2 regions of the Synechococcus sp. CBW1107 genome follow, and region 1 is predicted to be linked to the other one. Evidence: predicted binding sites of a transcription regulator. Region 1 holds the regulator's gene; the other holds the start of a gene.

Region 1 (4,416 bases):
CCACGGTGCAGCCCGTCACCGCCGGCACCGCCACCCTCAAGGACGCCACCAGCGAGGCGATCCGCGACTGGGTGACCAACGTGGAGAGCACCCACTACATCCTGGGGTCGGTGGCCGGACCCCACCCCTACCCGATGCTGGTGCGTGATTTTCACGCCGTGATCGGCGAGGAAACCAGGGTCCAGTGCCAGGAAGCCTTCGGCCGTCTGCCCGATGTGCTCCTCGCCTGCGTGGGTGGCGGGTCCAACGCCATGGGTCTCTTCCATCCCTTCGTCACCGACACCTCCGTGCGCCTGATTGGCGTGGAGGCGGCTGGCGACGGCGTGGCCACGGGCCGCCATGCCGCCACCATCACCGAAGGTCGTGTCGGGGTGTTGCATGGGGCCATGAGCCTGCTGCTCCAGGACGAGCAGGGGCAGGTGCAGGAAGCCCACTCGATCAGCGCCGGCCTCGACTATCCGGGAGTGGGCCCGGAGCACAGCTACCTGCAGGAGCTGGGACGGGCTGAATACGCTGCCGTCACCGATCAGGAGGCGCTCGATGCCCTGCGGCGGGTCAGCCTTCTGGAAGGCATCATTCCGGCTCTGGAAACAGCCCACGCCTTCGCCTGGCTGGAGCAGCTCTGCCCCACCCTGGCGCCGGGCACCGAGCTGGTGATCAACCTCTCCGGACGCGGCGACAAGGATGTGAACACGGTGGCCGACCGGCTCGGGGAGCAGCTGGCCGGGGGGTGACCCAGGTTGCGGGGTCGCTCAGGTGGGGACTCCGGACCGCTCCTGCTCCCAGGGAAAGCGGGGCAGCCGTTGCATCGCCTGGCGCTGACTCTCGATCCAGATCCGGTTGATTTCGGCGATTTCGGTTGCGCCCCGCTCCAGTCTCTGGTGGTGCGCCACCGCCAGGCTGTCCCGCGGATAGATCGCCACTTCGAACGGGGGTCCCACGGTGAGGTTGGAGCGCCGGGTGATCACCTGCGACACCAGACAGAGCCGGGCAGCGTCTTCCAGCGACATCCGGCAATGTCCCACCGAATCGAGCGGCGGCTTTCCGTACTTGCTCTCCCCGATCTGCAGGAACGGTGTTTCGGGCGTGGCCATGATCGCGTTGCCCTGGGGGTAGATCAGATACAGGCCATGGGGCTGGCCGGCGATCTGGCCGCCGAGGATGAAACTGGCCTCGCCGCTGGCACCCACCTGGTGCAGCGCCGAGTGGTTCTCGTTCTGCACCTCCACACTCAGCCGGCCGATGTAGGCGGCCACTTCGAAAAGATAGCTGGCACTGAGCAGATCGTGTTGTCTGGACGCCCCACCGGACCCCCCCTGACCGACCAGCGGCAGCCCCGCCATGGGCGATCCATCGCGCCTGGCCTGGTTCAGGTCGCGCTTGATGTGATTGATCACCGCCTGGGTCGTGGCCAGGTTGCCGGCGGCCAGAAGCATGAACAGCCGGTCGGGAGCCGGCTCGAAGATGTGCAGTTTCCGGTAGGAGGAGATGTAGTCGACACCGGCGTTGGTGCGGGAGTCGGAGGCCATCACCAGGCCGGCCTCCAACCAGAACCCCACGCAATAGGTCATTCCGTCGGGCCTCAGCTGAGCAGACGCTGCAGGCTAGTGGCCACTGAGCGCACCGCTGAGATCGCCGTGGCATAAGCCATCCGCATCGGTCCCAGCAGGGCCACCTGGCCTTCGCTGCCGTCTCCGCTCCGGTAGGTGGCCCGCACCACGGCGCAGTGGCGCAGGGCGGGGTGGGGATGCTCCGCTCCGATCCAGATCCCCTCCGGATCCTGCTGCCTGGACGGATGCAAAAGACGCTGAGGCTCCTCCTCCACCAGCTGCAGCAATGGCCTGAGATCGGCACTGCGGCTGAATTCGGGCTGGGCCAGGAGCCCGCCCATGCCCACGACAACGGCACCGTCGCCATCACTGCTTCGGGCCTGACGATGGCTGCGCAGGGCCTGGCGCAGCACGCCGCCGCTGGTGCGCAGCTGGGAGGGGAGGCTCTCCCAGCGGATGAGGCCCCCAGGAGGGCCGTCCAGTTCCGTCTGCAGCCACCTCTCCAGGGCTGGAAGTTCCGGACTGGCCCCGGGGGGCAGGCGCAGGTTGAGGCTGCTGGCGACCAGGGCGTTCTCCACCAGCAACACCAGCAGCCGCTCGCCATTGGGCACCAGCCGGATCGCCTGCAGACGGGACTCGGCCCGCTGAGGACGGGTGATCAGACTCATCAGACCCGTGAGATCGGCCAGGCGACGGGCCACATGCAGAAGCAGATCATCGAGTGCCGCCCACTGCAGGCTCAGGCCCAGCATTTCCCGCTGCAGCTGAACCGCCCCGGCACCGGGGGCCGGCAGCAGCGCATCCACGTAGAGGCGGTAGCCCTGCTGGCTGGGGATGCGGCCGGCCGAGGTGTGGGGCTGCAGCAGCAGGCCCCGTTGCTCAAGCGCTCCCATGGTGGAGCGCACGGTGGCCGCGCTGGCGGGCAGACCGAAGCGGCGGATCAGGGTGCGGCTGCCCACCGGCTCCATGGTGTCGACGTAGTGATGCACCGTGGCCTGCAGCACCTGCTGCTGGCGGTGGGGCAGGGCGATCACATGCGCGCTGGCGGGATGGGAGGCTCTGATGGTAAAGAAGAAATCCCCTCTCCAGCCGGCCTGTTGCGGTCAGGATGGGAACCGGTGCCGCTGAGCGGCCCTCAGTAGCGCGGCACCGAGGAATCCACCTCCACGCTCCAGGCGTCGATGCCACCCTGCAGGTTGAGCACGTCGTCGTAGCCCTGGGCCTCCATCAACCAGCAGGCGAACTGCCAGCTGCGGATTCCGGCATGGCAGAGCACCACCACCGTCCGGTCGCGCCCGATCAGGCTTTCCACACGCTCCACCCACTCCGCTGAGCGGCTGAGCGGCAGATGCAGCACCGGCTCGTTCAGCGACGCCATCTCGAGTTCAGCCGGTTCACGCACGTCAACCAGCAGCAGCGGTTCGCCGGCGAGCAGCCGTTGCTGGAGCGCACTGGCACGGATGGCCCTTGGAATCGGGGTGGTCATGGGATCCATGCTGACAGTCCAGCGGGCGTGGTCATGGTTGAAGATGACAGGACCCCTGCGTGCGGCGCATGAAGGCTCGCCCCTTCCTGGCGGCTGTGCTGACGGCAGCTCTGCTCCTGCTCTCCCTGGGGGGAGGCTTCTGGTGGCTGGCGCTCCGTCAGAGTCCCCTCCGCCTGGAGCGGCAGCCGCTGCATCTGCCCCTGGCTGCCCGCTTCGTGCCGCGCACCGCCCTGCTCAGTCTTCATCTCCTGGTGGAACCTGACGACCTGGTGGCCTATGCCAGGGCCGTGGCTCCCCCGCCCCAGCGCCGGGGGGCAGCCGGACTGATGCTGAATCTGCGCGATGGTGCCTACGCCACGGCCGGCCTCGACTATTCCAGCGAGCTGGCCAGCTGGCTGGGCCCCGAAACCAGCCTGGCGGTGATCGCTCCGGAGGGGAGCGACGGCCCCAGCGGCTGGCTGCTGGCCCTGGGCTGCCGCGAACCCGAGGGCGCGCGCCGCTTCCTTCAGCGTTTCTGGCAGTCCCGCAGCCTGGCGGGCACCGCTCTGCAGATCAGCAGTTACCGGGGCATGGGGCTGATCAGCGGGCGGGGAGCCCTGGTGGGTGAGACCACTCAGCCCATGGCCACGGCCCTGATCGACGACCGGCTGGTGTTGATCGCCTCCGGCCGTGGGGTGCTGGAGCAGGCCCTCGATGTCTCTCAGATCGAGGAACTCAACCAGGCGGGACAGGACTCGCTCCAGGCCGCGGTCGGCCGACTGGAGCGGGGAGTGGCCCTGCTCACCGCCCGCCCGCAGGCCTTCAGCGACTGGCTCGATCTCCCCCCCACCCTGACCGGAGCCGAGGGGCTTGGTGACCTGGTGGCTTCGCTGGTGCCGGCCGGCCGGGGCCTTCAGCTCCAGGCACTGCTGCCCGTGCGTCAGGACCTGCCGCCGCTGCAGCTGGATCCGCTCCCCGATCTGCTCGCCGGATTGAGCGGTCCGGTGGCCAGTCTGGCCCTGCTCCAGGATCCGGCCTCCCTGCTGGCGGACCAGGGCGATCCGGCCAGCGCTGACCTCTGGAACTCCCTGGTGGGGCCGCTGCTTCGGCAGACCCTCGCTCAACTGAACGGACCGTTGCCGACACTGGTGGCGGCCGCCGACCATGGTCCCCTGCTGGCCCTGAGCCGCCGGGAGGGCTGGATGCTCGCCACGGCCACCACGGCCCTGACCACGGAGCAACTCCGTCCTGCCCTGATCGAGCAGGGCTACAGCCCGGCGCCCCTGAGCCGGGCCGGTCGGACCCTTCAGGTGTGGAGCCGCCTGGAGGCTCGCCCCGGAAAGGGCGATCCGGACCGGTTGCAGGCCACGCTGGCCGGTGCCCGCTTCGATCAGGGTGACA
Region 2 (4,416 bases), 1.3 Mb from region 1:
GCACGGGAGCGGGCCAGGTTCTGCTGCGCCTTCACCTTCTCGGTGCTGGCAGGCTGACCCTCAAAGTCGGCGGCCTTCTGCTCGGCCATCTCCAGCTCCTGCTCGGCTTTGCTGGCATCGATGCGCGAGCCGAGCTCCGCACCGTTGACCAGCACGGTGACCTCATTGGCCTCCACTTCAGCAAAGCCACCCATCAGGGCAATGCTGGTCCAGTCCTTGCCGGCCCGCAGACGCATCACGCCCACATCAAGGGCGGTGAGCATGGAGACGTGGCCGGTGAGGATTCCCACCTGACCGGAGGTGCTCGGCAGGATCACCTCATCGGCGGTGCCGTCGAAGACACTCTGGTCGGGAGCCAGAACACGCAGGTTGAGAGTCATGGGGGTGGGTGCTCAGGAAGGGGATGGGATGGTGAAACTCAGCCCTTCTTGGCTTCGGAGGCAATCTTCTGAGCTTTGGCCCTGACCTGATCGATCGTGCCCACCAGGTAGAACGCCTGTTCGGGAAGATCGTCGAGTTCGCCAGCGAGGATCATGTTGAAGCCCTTGATGGTTTCCTCCAGCTTCACGTATTCACCGGACTGGCCTGTGAAGATCTCAGCCACGAAGAAGGGCTGGGAGAGGAATTTCTCGATCTTGCGGGCCCGATCCACCGTGCGGCGATCATCTTCGGAAAGTTCGTCGAGACCCAGAATCGCGATGATGTCCTGAAGCTCCTTGTAGCGCTGAAGGGTGCTCTGGACAGCCCGGGCGGTGCGGTAGTGCTCATCACCCACCACGGAGGGCTGGAGCATGGTGCTGGTGGAATCGAGGGGATCCACAGCGGGGTAGATGCCCTTGGAGGCCAGGCCGCGGCTGAGCACCGTGGTGGCGTCGAGGTGGGCGAAGGTGGTGGCGGGAGCCGGGTCGGTGAGGTCGTCGGCCGGAACGTAGACCGCCTGGATCGAGGTGATCGAACCTTCGAGGGTGGAGGTGATGCGCTCCTGGAGCTCACCCACGTCGGTGCCGAGGGTGGGCTGATAGCCCACGGCTGAGGGCATGCGGCCCAGCAGGGCGCTCACTTCGGAACCGGCCTGGACGAAGCGGAAGATGTTGTCGATGAACAGAAGCACGTCCTGCTTGTTGACGTCGCGGAAGTGCTCGGCCATGGTGAGTGCCGAGAGACCCACGCGCATGCGGGCGCCAGGGGGCTCGTTCATCTGGCCGTAGCAGAGGGCCACTTTCGACTTACTGAGGTCCTCGGAGTTGATCACTCCGGATTCCTTGAATTCTTCGTAGAGATCGTTCCCTTCGCGGGTGCGCTCGCCCACACCGCCGAACACCGACACGCCGCCATGCTCCTTGGCGATGTTGTTGATCAGCTCCTGGATCAGAACGGTCTTGCCGACGCCGGCACCACCGAAGAGGCCCACCTTGCCGCCCTGGCGGTAGGGGGCCAGCAGGTCGATCACCTTGATGCCGGTCTCGAACACCTTGGGCTTGGTCTCCAGCTCGGTGAGCTTGGGAGCGTCGCGGTGGATCGGGGCAGTGAGCGTGGTGGAGACGGGACCCTGTTCGTCGACGGGTTCGCCGAGCACGTTGAAGATGCGGCCCAGGGTGGCTTCACCCACCGGCACGGAGATCGGAGCACCGGTGTCGAGAGCTTCCATGCCGCGGACCAGACCGTCGGTGGTGCTCATCGAGACGGCGCGGACCCGGTGATCACCCAGCAGTTGCTGTACTTCAGCGGTCAGGGCGATCTGCTGTCCGGCTGAGTTCCGGCCTTCGATGCGCAGGGCGTTGAAAATTTTGGGAAGCTTGCCTGCAGGAAATTCAACGTCCAGTACAGGACCGATCACCTGGCGGACGATGCCCTTGGTGCCGGTGGAGGCGCCGGAGGTTGCGGGTGCAGCAGCCATAGGTCAAGAAAAGGTTCGCGCAGCGGGTGCCCCCCGCCTTAAGCGGCGCAACCTTACCACTCCGGTCAGCCGGGCTCAGCGTGGACCCCGCAGCCTCAGGACCGGTGGCAACCGGCGGCGGCGGTTCGGTGACCCGCACAGGGATCTGATTGTCGCGGCGCAGGGCCTCCGCCTAGGTTGGCAGTCGACGGGCCCGAGTGCCAACTCCCCGTTGTCGTGGCGCCGAAGGCGTCACTTTGTCGCTTTTGCATGGAACCATGGCTGCTGTTTCTCTGAGTGTTTCCACGGTTAAACCCCTTGGAGATCGCGTGTTCATCAAGGTGTCCGATTCGGACGAAAAGACTGCCGGCGGCATCCTCCTGCCCGACACCGCCCAGGAAAAGCCCCAGGTGGGTGAAGTGGTGCAGGTCGGCCCTGGCAAGCGCAGTGACGACGGATCCCGCCAGGCTCCTGAAGTGAGCGTGGGCGACAAGGTCCTGTACAGCAAGTACGCCGGCACCGACATCAAGCTCGGCGGCAACGAGTTTGTTCTTCTCTCTGAGAAGGACATCCTTGCCATCGTCAACTGATCACCACTGCTGATCGGCGAAGTCAGGCCATCTGCAGATCGGTAGCCTGCCAGTTCTTCGCTTCATTTTCGTTCCCTTCAAAGAGATCATTTCTCCATGGCCAAGCGCATCATCTATAACGAGAACGCCCGCAGGGCCCTCGAAAAAGGCATCGACATCCTGGCTGAAGCCGTTGCCGTCACCCTCGGTCCCAAGGGCCGCAACGTGGTGCTGGAAAAGAAGTTCGGCGCCCCCCAGATCATCAACGACGGTGTCACGATCGCCAAGGAGATCGAGCTGGAGGACCACATCGAGAACACCGGTGTCGCCCTGATCCGTCAGGCCGCCTCCAAGACCAACGATGCCGCCGGTGACGGCACCACCACCGCCACCGTCCTGGCCCACGCCATGGTCAAGGCGGGTCTGCGCAACGTCGCCGCCGGCGCCAATGCCATCACCCTGAAGAAGGGTATCGACAAGGCCTCCGACTTCCTCGTCAAGAAGATCGAGGAGCACGCCAAGCCGATCTCCGACTCCAATGCCATCGCCCAGGTGGGCACCATCTCCGCCGGCAACGACGAAGAGGTGGGACAGATGATCGCCGACGCGATGGACAAGGTCGGCAAGGAAGGCGTCATTTCCTTGGAAGAAGGGAAGTCGATGACCACCGAGCTGGAGGTCACCGAAGGCATGCGCTTCGACAAGGGCTACATCTCGCCCTACTTCGCCACCGACACCGAGCGGATGGAAGCGGTGCTCGAGGAGCCCTACATCCTGCTCACCGACAAGAAGATCGGCCTGGTGCAGGATCTGGTGCCTGTGCTCGAGCAGATCGCCCGCACCGGCAAGCCCCTGCTGATCATCGCCGAGGACATCGAGAAGGAAGCCCTCGCCACCCTGGTGGTCAACCGTCTGCGCGGTGTGCTGAACGTGGCCGCCGTCAAGGCTCCCGGCTTCGGTGACCGCCGCAAGGCCATGCTCGAGGACATCGCCGTTCTCACCAATGGTCAGCTGATCACCGAGGATGCCGGCCTCAAGCTGGAGAACACCAAGCTGGAGATGCTGGGCACCGCCCGCCGCATCACCATCAACAAGGACACCACCACCATCGTGGCCGAAGGCAACGAGGTGGCCGTGAAGGCCCGCTGCGAGCAGATCCGCAAGCAGATGGACGAAACCGACTCCTCCTACGACAAGGAGAAGCTGCAGGAGCGTCTGGCCAAGCTGAGCGGCGGTGTGGCCGTGGTCAAGGTGGGTGCCGCCACCGAGACCGAGATGAAGGACAAGAAGCTGCGCCTGGAAGACGCCATCAACGCCACCAAGGCGGCTGTTGAGGAGGGTATCGTTCCCGGTGGTGGCACCACCCTGGCCCACCTGGCCCCGGCCCTCGAGGAGTGGGCGGCCGCCAACCTCTCCGGCGAGGAACTGATCGGCGCCACCATCGTGGCTTCCGCGCTCACCGCGCCCCTCAAGCGCATCGCTGAGAACGCCGGCGTCAACGGCGCTGTCGTGGCCGAGCACGTCAAGGGCATGCCCTTCAACGAGGGCTATAACGCCGCCACCGGCGAGTACGTCGACATGCTGGCCGCCGGCATCGTCGACCCCGCCAAGGTGACCCGCTCCGGTCTGCAGAATGCCGCCTCGATCGCCGGCATGGTGCTGACCACCGAGTGCATCGTGGCCGATCTGCCCGAGAAGAAGGAAGCTGCTCCCGCCGGTGGCGGTGGCATGGGCGGCGACTTCGACTACTGATCCCCTGGGAGGAGCGGTCACAACGCTCCTCCCTCACGATCGAACCGGGGGGGCTTGGCCTCCCCTTTTTTTTGGCCTGCGGTTGAGCGATCGGAGCTGACGCCGGTCTTCAGCCGGCCTTGAACTCCAGGGCCACGCCGTTGTTGCAGTAGCGCTTGCCGGTGGGTCTGGGCCCGTCATTGAAGACGTGGCCCTGGTGACCGCCGCAGCGGCTGCAGT

Evidence for each region. The regulator HrcA, encoded in region 1, represses chaperone genes, less so after heat shock. The targets are predictions, from matches to a motif close to TTAGCACTCNNNNNNNNNGAGTGCTAA.
Region 2: a site for HrcA is predicted at 2,075-2,101, ahead of groES (co-chaperone GroES). Genes of this name have one in related genera too.

The regions. Positions count from the first base shown of each region.
Region 1 covers NZ_CP064908.1:1,050,394-1,054,809, reverse strand. The annotation lists gene trpB (tryptophan synthase subunit beta) at 1-734, shown strand, start outside; gene I1E95_RS05645 (20S proteasome subunit A/B) at 753-1,559, opposite strand; gene I1E95_RS05640 (heat-inducible transcriptional repressor HrcA) at 1,583-2,584, opposite strand; gene I1E95_RS05635 (rhodanese-like domain-containing protein) at 2,686-3,036, opposite strand; gene I1E95_RS05630 (DUF3352 domain-containing protein) at 3,105-4,416, shown strand, end outside.
Region 2 covers NZ_CP064908.1:2,379,680-2,384,095, forward strand. The annotation lists gene atpC (ATP synthase F1 subunit epsilon) at 1-380, opposite strand, end outside; gene atpD (F0F1 ATP synthase subunit beta) at 419-1,897, opposite strand; gene groES (co-chaperone GroES) at 2,155-2,466, shown strand; gene groL (chaperonin GroEL) at 2,563-4,197, shown strand; gene msrB (peptide-methionine (R)-S-oxide reductase MsrB) at 4,307-4,416, opposite strand, start outside.